3 regions of the Microbulbifer sp. THAF38 genome follow, and region 1 is predicted to be linked to each of the others. Evidence: predicted binding sites of a transcription regulator. Region 1 holds the regulator's gene; each other region holds the start of a gene.
What was found. The regulator sigma-54, encoded in region 1, starts transcription at its own class of promoters, with help from an activator protein. The targets are predictions, from matches to a motif close to TGGCACANNNNTTGCNNT.
Positions count from the first base shown of each region.

Region 2: the regulator sigma-54 is predicted to act here: its motif matches at 3,382-3,399, upstream of FIU95_RS00535 (RtcB family protein).
Region 3: the regulator sigma-54 is predicted to act here: its motif matches at 3,255-3,272, upstream of glnA (glutamate--ammonia ligase).

Region 1 covers NZ_CP045369.1:3,509,023-3,513,692, forward strand. Annotated here, with positions in the region: gene FIU95_RS15160 (KdsC family phosphatase) at 1-473, shown strand, start outside; gene lptC (LPS export ABC transporter periplasmic protein LptC) at 473-1,039, shown strand; gene lptA (lipopolysaccharide transport periplasmic protein LptA) at 1,026-1,583, shown strand; gene lptB (LPS export ABC transporter ATP-binding protein) at 1,670-2,395, shown strand; gene FIU95_RS15180 (RNA polymerase factor sigma-54) at 2,589-4,046, shown strand; gene hpf (ribosome hibernation-promoting factor, HPF/YfiA family) at 4,228-4,518, shown strand; gene ptsN (PTS IIA-like nitrogen regulatory protein PtsN) at 4,519-4,670, shown strand, end outside.
Region 2 covers NZ_CP045369.1:119,709-124,378, forward strand. Annotated here, with positions in the region: gene FIU95_RS00520 (TSUP family transporter) at 1-16, opposite strand, end outside; gene FIU95_RS00525 (C13 family peptidase) at 75-1,562, opposite strand; gene rtcR (RNA repair transcriptional activator RtcR) at 1,628-3,235, opposite strand; gene FIU95_RS00535 (RtcB family protein) at 3,483-4,670, shown strand, end outside.
Region 3 covers NZ_CP045369.1:4,414,514-4,419,183, forward strand. Annotated here, with positions in the region: gene glnL (nitrogen regulation protein NR(II)) at 1-551, opposite strand, end outside; gene FIU95_RS19165 (DUF4124 domain-containing protein) at 901-1,551, opposite strand; gene glnA (glutamate--ammonia ligase) at 1,770-3,176, opposite strand; gene thiI (tRNA uracil 4-sulfurtransferase ThiI) at 3,496-4,670, shown strand, end outside.

The DNA.
Region 1 (4,670 bases):
GCGTCCTCACCGACGGCAAACTTTATTTTGACAACAATGGCAATGAGCTGAAAACCTTTAACACCCTCGACGGACACGGCATTAAGATGCTACAAAACTCCGGGGTTCGCGTAGCCATTATTACAGGGCGGCGCAGCTCCGTGGTAGAGCGCCGCGCTCACGACTTGGGCATCAATAAACTGATTCAAGGGCGCGAAGACAAATTTACCGCGCTGCAGGAACTTTTTGCAGAGGAACCCTGCCGCTTAGAAGATATCGCCTACATCGGCGATGACTATCCGGATCTCCTGGTGATGACACGCATCGGCTGCCCCATAGCTCCTCCCAATGCCGCAGCCCCCGTCAGGGAGCGCGCTCTGTGGGTAACCCGAGCTCGCGGCGGAGAAGGCGCTGTGCGCGAAGCCTGTGATCGAATCATGCAGGCGCAGGGAACCTTTGACTCGGCTCTCGCCCCCTATATTGGAGAGCAATAATGCGCACCTGGCTGCCGCTGCTATTAGTAGTATCGCTAATCAGTGTTGGCCTGTGGCTTTCGGAAAGCCCGCCCGATCAGCTGTTGGGGATACGACCAACCCCCCAGCAGCATGACAAGGCCGCAGAACTGATCATCCGAAATGCTAAGACACGGCACTTCAATGAGGAGGGAAATCTCGCCTACCGGGTAGATGCGGATCAGATTACCTACTACCAGTTTAAACGTCGTGACCGGGCAGACCTGGCGGAACCCCGCATGCTCTTTTACCAGGATGACCAGCCGAAGTGGCGTACCGAGTCCCGCAAAGGGGTCGCTTACAATCGTGGTGAACGAGTAGTCTTGGATGGCGATGTCGTAATTGATGAACTACCCGCCCCTGGCGGTATCAAATTGGAAACATCGAGCATTACAATTCTGCCCGCGAAGGAATTCGCCGAGACAGACAAAGTTGTTACTATTAGCTCTGGCCCTAACCGCACAACGGGTAAGGGTATGCGCGCTTACCTGAATGAAGACCGGATGGAAATCCTATCCGACGTAAAGAGCATCTATGACACTGACTAAATACCGCCACTTGCTAAGAATCTCCGCTATTACCGCACTAGCGCTCATAGCTTCAACGGCTGTTGCACTGCCAGAAGATCGCCAACAGCGGATCAACATCAGTTCTGATGCAATGAATGCCGGCCTCAACAATAACTTGGTGGTATATAGCAACAATGTTGTTATCACTCAGGGTTCGCTGAAAATTCAGGCTGACCGCGTCGAGGTTTACTTCACTCCAGAAAAAGAGATCAGTCGCGTCATAGCCGTAGGCAAGCCCGCGCATTTCCAACAAAAGATTCTTCAGGGCGAAAATCCCGTCAAAGCTAGAGCCCAACGTATTGTTTACCAGGTGAGCTCTGAGGAACTGCAGCTCACAGGCAAGGCCCACGTTGACCGTGAGGGCAATACACTGGCCGCAGAAAAAATTGACTACGATCTCTCTACCGAACAAATGAGTGCCAAAGGGCAAACAGGTAAGGGGCGCGTAGAAATGACATGGAAGCCCGAGAAGAAAGAGAACCCGCAAGGCGCCAGTGATAACCAAGGGCAGCAAGCCCCCTAACTTTCACTCAGGCGCTAAGCAACAGATATTATTTGCACCGGCGGGCATCACTCTGCCCGCGGCATGGATAGATTTCGGTACACACTATGCCAACGCTCAAAGCGTTACACCTCGCGAAACAGTATAAAAAAAGAAAAGTTGTCCAGGATGTCACCGTCAGTGTTTCCAGCGGACAGGTTGTCGGGCTTCTAGGCCCTAATGGCGCCGGTAAAACCACCTGTTTTTATATGATTGCCGGGCTGGTTCAGGCCGATGCAGGCAGGGTGATGATCGACGATGAAGGTATTACCCGACTGTCTATGCACGGGCGCGCACGCAAAGGCATCGGCTATCTTCCCCAGGAAGCCTCCGTGTTTCGCCGCCTGAGCGTAAAAGACAATATTCTCGCCATCCTAGAAACCCGCAAAGACCTCTCGCGAGCCGAGCGACAGCAACAGGCTCAAGCCCTGCTTGAGGAATTTAACATTACCCATATTGAGCAGAGCTTGGGCATGGCACTCTCTGGGGGCGAGCGCCGCAGAGTAGAAATCGCCCGCGCCCTGGCCACCAATCCCAGTTTTGTCCTGTTAGACGAACCTTTTGCCGGCGTGGATCCCATATCGGTAAACGATATCAAAGAAATCATCCGCCACCTGCGGGATCGAGATATCGGAGTACTCATTACCGACCACAATGTGCGCGAGACCCTCGATATTTGCGAGACCGCCTACATTGTCAGCGAGGGCCACATAATCGCTGAAGGCACACCAGAAGATGTTCTTGCCAACCAGCAGGTTCGGGAAGTTTATTTAGGACATGAATTTACCATTTAAGATGAAGCGGCAATCCCTATCCTTAAATTTTTCAATTTGAGCTTAATTCCTCATACTTCAGCCACCTCGAGTCTAACATCTATCACTGGATCGGCACGTTTATTGCTTGTAATAAATTAGAGGGAGGGGTAGTCTGCGCCATCTTAGGACAAATTGATCTAAACACTGTCTTATCGGCCAGCGGCTCTCCACTATGAAGCAGTCACTCCAGCTCAAGCTCGGCACACAACTGACTATGACTCCCCAGTTGCAACAGGCGATCCGCCTTCTGCAACTGTCTACCCTTGACCTTCAGCAGGAGGTTCAGGCGGCGTTGGATAGCAATCCAATGCTGGAGGCGGATAGCGAGGAACAACCCTCAAAGGTGGAGAATGGCCAATCTCTGACTGAGCACGAATCAGAGCGGGTGCAGGACAATACTTCACAAGCGGCTGAGGAACGAGAGCTTGCTGAGGGGGACTGGGACCAGGCAATTCCCGACGAGCTTCCTGTCGACTCCCGATGGGATGATATCTACACCAGTCACAGCGGAAACCCAGAGCTGGATACCCTCAGCTACGAACGCAACTCCATCTCTGTCGACTTACAAGGCCACCTGCGCTGGCAACTGAACCTGACCCCTTTATCCGAGCAGGATAAGTGGATCGGTGAAAACCTGATTGACAGCATAAGCCCCAGCGGCCTCCTGGGCACCTCAATAGAGGATGTTGCCTCCTCATTAGCTGTAGATGAAGATGAAGTACTGGCAGTCTTAAAGGCCATCCAACAGTTCGAGCCTGCCGGCTGTGGGGCTCGGGAGCTAAAAGAATGCCTGCAATTGCAACTGCAACAGTTACCGCCAACCACCCCCTGGCTCGACCAAGCGCAAAGCATCATTGAAAAACACTTAGACTTGCTCGGTAAAAGAGATTTTCGCCAGCTGAGTCGGCGCACACGCCTTAACGAGGCCCAGCTCGGCGAGGCCATTCGCCTCATCCAGACACTAAACCCGAATCCGGGAGAGAGCTTTGGCGGGCAGGAGCCGGACTATGTAATCCCGGATATCATCGTTTCCCGCAAGGCCCTGCGCTGGCAAGTAGAATTGAATGGAGAGATCACTCCCAAGATTCGAATCAATAATCACTATGCCTCAATGGTTAAGCGTGCGGATAACTCCAGAGATAACAACTTTTTGCGGGACCATCTGCAAGAAGCTCGCTGGTTTATGAAGAGCCTGCAGAGTCGCCACGAAACCCTGCTGAAAGTCGCCAACTGTATTGTCGAAAAGCAGCAAGGCTTTTTTGAGGAGGGGCCAGAAGCCATGCGCCCCATGGTGCTGGCAGACGTTGCCGAGTCCATTGGCATGCACGAGTCCACCATCTCCCGGGTAACCACCCAAAAGTACATGCTCACACCCCGTGGTGTGTTTGAACTCAAGTATTTCTTTTCAAGTCACGTGAGCACAGACTCCGGCGAAGATGCCTCCTCAACCGCCATTCGCGCCCTGATCAAAAAGCTGATTGATTCGGAAACGCCACGCAAGCCGCTATCCGACAATAAAATTACCCAGGAACTAGACCAGCAGGGCATCAAAGTAGCCCGCCGCACAGTAGCCAAGTATCGCGAATCAATGGGTATCCCCTCCTCCAGTGAAAGGAAGCGCCTAGTTTAATTTGCCCATACCGGGCGCGACCAAAAAGGCGGAGCAAGTCATAACCTGGCGTCAGTTGCTACGTCTTCGCAACCGAACTCCAAACTTTGAGTGTATCCTTCCATTCTGGGCCACTTCCTAGTAGGGTTGCGACCCGAAAGGAGGCTCGCCGTATTGTGATGCACCTGGTAAGGAGAAATCCATGCAGATCAACATTAGTGGTCACCACGTCGACGTTAGCTCACCAATGCGCAACTACTGTGAGAACAAGCTGGAAAAGCTCTCAAGGCATTATGACAACATAACCAACGCGCAAGTTATTCTATCTGTAGATAAATTGATCCAGAAAGCTGAAGCCCGAGTACATATCAATGGTCACGACCTCTGTGCGGGTTCGGAAGACAAAGACATGTACGCAGCCATCGATGCGCTTACAGATAAGTTGGACCGCCAACTGAAAAAACACAAAGAGAAGTTGCAGAACCACCGCTGAATTATGACACTGGAAGCTTTACTTTCTCCCCGCCTAAGCCTTTGCCACCTGGCGGGGAGCAGCAAAAAGAAATTGCTGCTCAATATTGCCCAAGCCATCGCCGAACAATATCCACAGCATGACTCCGACACAACATTCAACCAATTGATCGC
Region 2 (4,670 bases), 1.3 Mb from region 1:
AGCTTGCGAACTCCAAATGAGTAACTCCTTTCGTCTGTAGCTAAGATTTCTCTTTCAATAACCTTCTTGTCATTTTAGCCGTCATTGTTTTTCTTCCACCATGTCAGGAAATTTTCCCCAATGGAGTGCTGGGGTAGGGAGTGAGAATTTTCTTCAATCCCCTGTTCTTTTTCCATTTCAGTGACTTTTTGGTTAGCTGTATTGAACCAAGCTTTGGGGTCTTTTGTTCCATGCTGTAGAGCATTGCCGTAGAGCGCGGCACTAAACCAGGTACGCTGGGAATCGTCGCTGCAACCAAAAGAGGTTCTATTATCGGCGGCGGAGGTGAATACGATACGATTTGGAGTGCTTAAAGGCTCAATCCATTGGCCGGAATAGCAGGCAGAAATCACTATCCACTGGTATTGTGCATTGAGGTTATCCAGCCATTTTTTTCCGTCGGCCACTGACAAGTCCATTAGAGGCATTTTACCCTCAGCGATTTTTAAATCGCCGTTGCGGGCACCGTGGCTAACAAGGTGTACAAACAATAGATCTTCTTGTGGGTCCAGTAATTGATCCAGGGCATTGAGACTTTCCTGAATACTGGTGCGCGTGGCGAGAGGAAAGCTGTAGCCGCCACCGTTGCTGAGACGTAACACGCGTTTCTCAATACCAAATGCCTCATCAAGGCGCTCTACTACCCAGTCCAATTCCCTGGCAAAAACCGGAGAGGTGCCATCACCACCAACTAGCAGTGTATATACATCTCGCACGCCAGGCCTCTGTGGTGCCAGTGAGTCAATAGCGTTTTGTAAGCGATTACTCTCACTATATAAGCGGGTTTCCGCCTGGGCGCTGGGCATATTCGCCTGTGCGCGCCAAGCTTCCTCACTGGGGTAATAAATATTTTCGGAGAAATAGCCAGATTGTTCGATAGTGGTTCCTTCGGCATCCGTACTAATTTGTACGCCTTCACCCTCAGCTTTCCCATAGCGGAATGTGGCATGGATAATAGTGCCGTCGGGCTGGGTTAGTTCACCTTCACCGGAGTAGGAGCCGTATTCGAAGCCGCCGTTATAACGATAGCCATCATTATCCGAGTAACTTCCTTTTATTAAATAACCGTTCTCAAATGTGCCCTGATAATGGCTGCCATCTTCAGTGGTTAACTTACCTTCGCCGTGAGGGTCATAAGCCAGAAACTCACCGCTATACACTTCACCGTCATTCCATTTTACTGTGCCTTTTTGCAGTTCTCCTTCACTGAAATGCCCCGACCATTCATTTTCGCTACAGGTATAGCGACCTTTTCCGTGTGGTTCACCATTGAGGAATTCACCTTTATAAGTACAGCCATCTGCTTCGGTAAGTAGTCCTTGACCACTAATGAGGCCATTGTGAAATTCCCCGCGATAATGATTGCCATTGGGCCATTGCAACTGGCCTCGGCCATGGAAAAAACCGTTTTGTAAGTCGCCTTTGTATATGGAACCATCTGGCAGGGCGGTGCCGCCTGCAAACTGTGTTGGCTCGCAGGCACTAAGAAGGAAAAAAAGCGGGGTTAGGTAAGCGTATCTCATTCCGTGATCCATCATTGGTGCTCTGGAGTGAGATTAACAAAATGGCACCAACAGGGCTCTAGGCTTTATGTAGTTGTTAGATGTAGTTGCTCGAACTTGAGCCCATATTTATCCAACAGCTGGCGTACCCGATGAGAATCGTTATTGGATTTTTTGGTGGCGCGACTCACCTGGAATAGTTTGCGACCGGCTTCTGCCATGGAATTGGATTCCTCACATACCCGGATTAGCCCAGCTAGTTTGATCTGCTCGTAGTAATCCATTTGTTCAATACTGCCGGGGCCCAGTAACGCTTCGATACGCGCAAAGGGTAGCGATGCTCCACTATTACTTGGGGTTTGCCATTTGAAGCGCAGTCGCTGGATTTCCTCCTCCACCACTTCAGTGGTGATGCGCCCACCATCGGCAAGAGTGCCCATACGTAGGATACTGGCATTAAGATCGCGGAAGTTAGCGGACCAGCTGGCCTCTGCTGAAAGGCCAAAGTTGAGGTACCTCTCCCGTGCCTCTTTATTGAAGCTCACCAAATGGCCGGACTTTCTGGAAAAAGCCTCCAGCTCAAAGTCGATATTGGGTTCCAGGTCTTCCATGCGCTCACGCAGGGAGGGTAGGCGGTAGGTCCATAAGTCGATACGAGCCAGCAGGTCTGCGCGAAACTTACCCTCGCGGCTGAGCTGCACAAGATCCCGGTTGGTACCGGCGATCAACTGGAAGTGACTGCTCACTTCTTTGTCTGAGCCGAAGGGCATAAAGCGCTTGTGCTCTATGGCTCGCAGCAGCATCGCTTGCTCGTCCAGTCCCAATTCACCGATTTCGTCCAGAAATAGCAGGCCCTTATCTGCCTCCATTAAAAGCCCAGGGCGGTGAGTGGTGGCGCCGGTAAAGGCACCTTTACGGTGGCCGAATAGGGCGGACATGGCATTCTCGCCGCGTAGGGTGGCGCAGTTTACCGCGACCAGGCCCCCTTCCAATTTTCCACGTTGCTTACGTAACTCATAGACACGCTGGGCCAGCTGCGATTTACCTGCTCCCGTCGGTCCTGTAATCAGAATGGGCGCGTCGGAGCGGATAGAGACCTGCTCCAACTGCTCGATCATCTGATTAAAGGCGAGATTATTCGTCTCAATGCCGCCTTTCAGGTAGGTGGTGCCCTCCTGGTGTTCTCGCTGGAAGCGTGAGGCAATCTGGTCGTACTTGGATAGATCCAAATCGATAATCTGGTACTGACCCGGCAGGTTACTGTTTTTGTGTGCAGGAGAAGTTTGCAGCAGGCGCCCAGGGAAATAACCGGCCTCTGTGAGCAGGTATAGGCAGATCTGGGCCACGTGGGTGCCAGTCGTGATATGTACCAGGTACTGCTCCCGGTCTGGCTTAAAAGCGTAATCGCGAGCGAAATCCAGCAGGTTGCTGTACACGCTCTCGAAATCCCAGGGGTCATTGAAGTTGATCCGGTGATGGACCACCTCTGTTTCAGGGGAAACACGTGCAATGTCCTCGGTGACCTGGTCTGCCAGGTTCTTCGAATGGTTGTCGAAAAGGAGTTCCAGCCGATCGATTAGCAGGTCATCGTGCTGGCACATGGAGATATTGGGCCGCCACTTATCCCAACGCTTGTCGCCTTTGCCGCGCCGATCCTTGGTGGTACCGAGAATACTGATAGCTACTGTTTTCATGCTATCTAAAATAATAAATAGCTATCAAAAAAGATAGATATTTATTGTTTTCAACTTAGTTAAGGTTTCCTTAGAAATCTACTTATGAAATTATTTTTCTTTTAAAAACAATGGCTTACATTATTTTCAGAAGTTTTTCCAAAAGTTGGCACCCAATTCGCTATATCAATGGCAAGAGAAACCCATGAAGTGATAACGCGGTTTCACGAGATTTCAGCGGTTTCATGAGATTTAAAAGGAGCGAGAGATGAAACCATTGCCGTATGAAGTGATGCAGGCAGGTGGGGTACCGATTAAGTCCTGGACCTTAGGTGTGCCCTTTGAAGAGGAAGCCAGGGCTCAGCTTAAAAATATTTCGCAGTTGCCTTTCATCCACAAGTGGGTGGCGGCAATGCCCGATGTACACCTGGGCAAAGGCGCCACCATTGGCAGTGTGGTACCCACCCTGGGCGCGGTAATCCCCGCAGCCGTGGGTGTGGATATTGGCTGCGGCATGATGGCGGTGCGCACTAGCCTCACGGCGGCACAGCTGCCAGATAACCTGGCGGGTGTACGCAGTGCCATTGAGCGCGCCGTACCCCACGGCCGCACTGGTCGGCACCGGGGCAGGGGTCGGGATAAGGGTGCCTGGGAGAATCCGCCAGATGATGCACTAGCCGGTTGGACGCCTTTGGCAGCACCGTTTGAGTTGCTGAAGGAGAAGCACCCAGTATTGAAAAATACCAATAATATCAATCACTTGGGGACTCTTGGCACCGGTAACCATTTTATTGAGATGTGCCTCGATGAGCACGGCAGTGTGTGGCTGATGTTGCATAGCGGTTCTCGTGGTGTGGGTAACCGTATTGGCACTTACTTTATTGAGAAGGCCAAGCGGGATATGGAGCGTTGGCATATGCATTTGCCGGATAGCGACTTGGCCTATTTCCCCGAGGGCACAGAGCATTTCGATGACTATGTGCAGGCGGTGGAATGGGCGCAGGAATTTGCTCGTATCAATCGGGAAGTCATGATGGCGCGTACTATCGGCGCGGTGAAGCAGGCACTGGGCATGGATTTTGAGGCGCGTATGGAGGCGGTTAACTGCCACCACAATTACATTTCCCGCGAGCACCACTACGGCAGGGATGTACTGGTAACCCGCAAGGGCGCTGTAAGGGCGCGTGTTGATGAAATGGGCATTATTCCCGGAAGTATGGGGGCCAAGTCTTTTATTGTGCGGGGGTTAGGAAACGAAGAAAGCTTCTGCAGTTGTAGCCATGGTGCCGGGCGGGTGATGTCCCGTACCAAGGCGAAAAAACTGGTATCCCTGGAAGAGCATCGCGCGGCTACTGTCGACGTGGAATGCCGTAAAGACGAAGGTGTGATCGACGAAACCCCATCGGCCTACAAACCTATTGAGAAGGTTATGGCAGCACAACAAGACCTGGTGGAA
Region 3 (4,670 bases), 910 kb from region 1:
CGATCGACCAGATTACGCAGGCGATCCACCTCTTCGATAATGATCTGGGTGTACTCTTCCAGGGAGGCGTCGGGCAGTTCGCGCTGTAGTAACTGTGCGGCACCGCGAATCCCGCCGAGGGGATTTTTCACCTCGTGGGCCATGCCTCGCACCAGGTTGCGTGCGGTTTCCTGAGTGCTGAGCAGTGCGTCCTCACGGGCGATGCGCAGCAGGCGATCCATCGGCTGCACCTCCACCAACAACACCCCCAGCTCCGGCACAGGGCTGACGGAGTAATCCACGGTCCGCGTTTTCAGATTATGCAGGCGCCAGCGGGCGCGGCGCACGGTGAACTTTTCCCCGGTGAGGAGCGCGTTTTGCAACGCCTTTTCTGCGGCGGCGGATTCCCGCACCACCTCCTGCAGTGGCATGCCTTCGACCCGCGCATTGGAGGCAGCCAACAGATCCTCAGCGGCATTATTCAGGTAGCAAAGCAATAACTGGTCATCCAATACCAGTACCGCTGAAGTAAGACTGTCTAAAAGCTGACGCAGCTGGCGATCATTAAGCATTCAATCGTTTCCGCTTTCTAACGGGCCCGGACACTCTCCTGTACCCGGCGCGATAACCCCTTGTATCTAGCCAGTGCAAAAAGCAAACCAAAATGGCGCACAGGATTATCGGGGGGCGCGCCCAGAGGCCCCAGAACTCTCCCCAACCTCCAAGCGTGCACGACCATGAGACTGATTAAGCCGCCGCAGGCACAGGCAAAACTGTTGAGACAAAACCGTGTGCGCACCATATTAGTGCGCAGAGCAAAATTTAACCAGGCGGATCTGGGGTGGAAGCCACCGCCACAAAAAAGTTATTTGCGGTGGCGGCATACGAGGAGGCCGCTTAAGGAGTGGCTTAGGCAGTGGATCAGGGAGTGGGCTGAGCCTGGGGAATACCCGGTCCCAGCGGGGCTTTGGGAGCTTGCGGTGCGCGCGGCGCCGGGTTGTCTGGCAGCTTGCCGCCAGGACGTTTCACATAGAGCGTAATCACCTGGGATTTGGCCAGTACCTGGCCGTTGGCATCGGTGAGTACCGCCTGCACGGTGTGGGTACCCCGCTCGAGTAGGGAGATATCCAGGCCCGCTCCCGAGGAGCGACCACTCCAGGGCTTGCCATCCACCACCGCAAAGAAACTCGCCCCTTCCGGGTACACCGGCTGCACATCCACCTGCAGCGGAATAAAACGCTGTCCAGGTGGGATGGTGGCGTCATTTAAGGGGCTCACTATCTGAATAGAAAACGGGCCAGAGTAACCGTCCTTGGCCTTGTCACCTTCATCTTTTGGCGACAACTTGCGGGTCGGCAGGGTGCGCGGCAAAGCGATTGGCTGCACATTAATTGGGGCCAACTCTACCCTTTGCGCCTGCCCATTGGGGGGCGGCGTATCGCTGAACGTCACCTGACCATCCGGGCCGACAACCTTGTAAATGGTACTAGAGGTGGTTCCGCCATCGGTGCCGGCGAGGGCCAGCAGGGGAACGGCAAGAAAAAGTGCCTGCAACAGTTTTAAATATCCCATAGCTCAATCAGCCGCGAAGCGGTACTCCTTGTGCTTGCCTACAAACGGGCTCCAATCTGCAGAGGGGCAGGCTTTCTAATCCACGAACGCTATATCGGCCACAGACGGCGAAAGTAACCCCCTCAACCGACAGTGTACCCCCAATAAAAAAGCCCGCACCAGAGAGGGGCGGGCTTTTCGAGAACGGCTCGACGGCATCGGCGTGATGCCGCTCGCCATTACACGGAGTAGTACATATCGAACTCGACCGGGTGAGTGGTCATGTTCAGGCGCTCAACCTCGGCGCGCTTCAGGTCGATGTAGGCATCGATAGCGTCGTCGGTGAAAACACCACCTTCAGTAAGGAAGGCGCGATCCTGATCCAGTGCGTCCAGGGCACCTTCCAGGCTAGCGGCAACAGTCGGGTACTCGGCCAGCTCTTCCGGCGGCAGGTCGTACAGGTCCTTGTCGGCAGCGTCGCCGGGGTGGATCTTGTTATTGATACCGTCGAGGCCCGCCATCAGCAGCGCTGCGAACGCCAGGTATGGGTTTGCGGTCGGATCCGGGAAACGGGTCTCGATACGCTTGCCCTTCGGCGAAGTCACATACGGGATACGGATGGAAGCGGAGCGGTTGCGCGCGGAGTAGGCCAGGATAACCGGGGCTTCGAAGCCTGGCACCAGGCGCTTGTAGGAGTTAGTGGATGCGTTACAGATCGCATTCAGGGCGCGCGCGTGCTTCACGATACCGCCGATGTAGTAAAGGGCGGTCTCGGACAGGCCCGCGTAGGCGTCGCCGGCAAACTGGTTGACACCGTCCTTGGTGAAGGACTGGTGTACGTGCATACCGGAACCGTTATCGCCAACCAGCGGCTTGGGCATAAAGGTCGCGGTCTTGCCGTAAGCGTGCGCCACATTGTGCACGGCGTACTTGAGGATCTGTACTTCGTCCGCTTTCTTGGTCAGGGTGTTGGCGGCAACGCCGATCTCACACTGGCCGGCAGTGCCCACTTCGTGGTGATGCACTTCAACGCGCAGACCCATCTGCTCCATAGCGGAACACATGGCGGCACGCACGTCGTGTAGGGAGTCAACCGGAGGCACTGGGAAGTAACCGCCTTTCACCCCGGGGCGGTGACCGATATTGCCCTCGGCAAAGCTGTGGCCGGAAGACCAGGCTGCCTCTTCGGAGTTGATCTTGTAGAAGGCGCCACCCATTTCGGCACCCCAGGTGATGTCGTCGAATACGAAGAACTCGGGCTCGGGACCGAACAGTGCGGTATCGCCCAGGCCAGTGGACTTCAGGTACTCTTCTGCGCGCAGTGCGATGGAACGCGGGTCGCGCTCATAGCCCTGACCGGTGATCGGGTCGACGATGTTACAGCGAATAATAACGGTGCTTTCGTCGGTGAAGGGGTCGAGAAAAGCGGTCTCGTCATCCGGCATCAGGATCATGTCGGACTCGTTGATGCCTTTCCAGCCAGCGATAGAGGAGCCATCGAACATCTTGCCCTCTTCGAAGAACTCGTCGTCAATCTCCGACACGGGCACAGATACGTGCTGTTCTTTACCCTTGGTGTCGGTGAAGCGCAGGTCTATCCACTTAGCCTCACTCTCATTAATCAAACCGAGCGTTTTCGCTGACATTGCTGTCCTCCAGGTCTTAAAAAGTATTTGGTCGCTATGCCTTTGCTGCCGGCATTCGCTCTTTACCTGGCGTGAAATAAAGCAAAGAGTGTGCCAAATTAGGGCAGTGGCGTCACAGCCGCGACTGGTGCCGGTGCGGGCCCCAGCACTGGGCCGACTGGGGCAGGATAGATGTATTGTGCCCGTGCAGCCACAGCTAAATGCACCAATTTGGCACATTTACTCTCCTGCTCGCGCAGAAATAGTGCACAACCAACTTGCCTCCGGCTAGTTTATAATGCCGCACCTTCTATCAACATGCGGTACCCCACGGATTCCCATGCACTTTGTCGTCAAGTTTTTTCCCGAGATCACCATCAAGAGCAACCCCGTGCGCAAGCGTATGTCGCGCCAGCTCAAGGACAACCTACAGCGCCTGCTGCGCCAGCTGGACGACCGAATCCAGGTGCGCAAAGACTGGGAAAAGATCGATGTGATCGCCCCGGACGCCGTGGCCCACCTTGGCAGCCGCATTGAAGAGGTGCTATCTCACACCCCCGGCATCGCCAACTTCTCCCGCGTGCGCCAGTTCCCCCTGGGCGACCTGCACGATATGTACGAGAAGACCCTGTCGGTGTGGGGCCCCGCCCTCAAGGACAAGACCTTCTGTGTGCGGGTAAAGCGCACCGGCGACCACGACTTCAAATCTCTCGATGTGGAGCAGTACGTGGGCGGCGGCCTCAATAAAAATACCGAAGCGGCCGGGGTGAAACTGAAAAACCCGGATATCACGGTGAAGCTGGAGATCCGCCACGACAAACTCAACGTGGTCGAGGAGCAGCACGCAGGCCTCGGCGGCTTCCCCCTGGGTACCCAGGACCCGGTGCTGTCGCTGGTTTCCGGTGGTTTCGATTCCACTGTGGCCAGCTACCTGACCATGAAACGCGGAATCCGCACCCACTTCCTGTTCTTCAATCTGGGCGGGCGCCAGCACGAGCTGGGCGTTAAGGAAGTGGCCTACTACCTGTGGAACAAATACGGCGCCTCCCACCGGGTGCGCTTCGTCACAGTGCCCTTCGACGAAGTAGTGGCAGAAATCCTCGAGCGCGTGGACGACTCCCATATGGGTGTAATTCTCAAGCGTATGATGCTGCGCGCCGCAGAAGTTATCGCGAAAGAGCTGGAAGTGGATGCCGTGGTAACCGGTGAGGCCATCGCCCAGGTTTCCAGCCAGACCCTGAAAAACCTGTCCGTGATCGATAGCGTCACCGATACCCTGGTACTGCGCCCGCTGATCACCAGCGATAAGACCGATATCATCCGCACCTCACGGGAGATCGGCACCGAGGAGTTCGCCGCAAATATGCCCGAATACTGCGGCGTGATCTCGGTGAAGCCCACCACCCGCGCCAAGATCGAGAAGGTGGAATCCGAGGAGAACCGCTTCGACTTCACCATCCTCGACCGCGCCATTGGCAACCGCTCGATTCAGAATATCGACGAGGTGATCGAAGA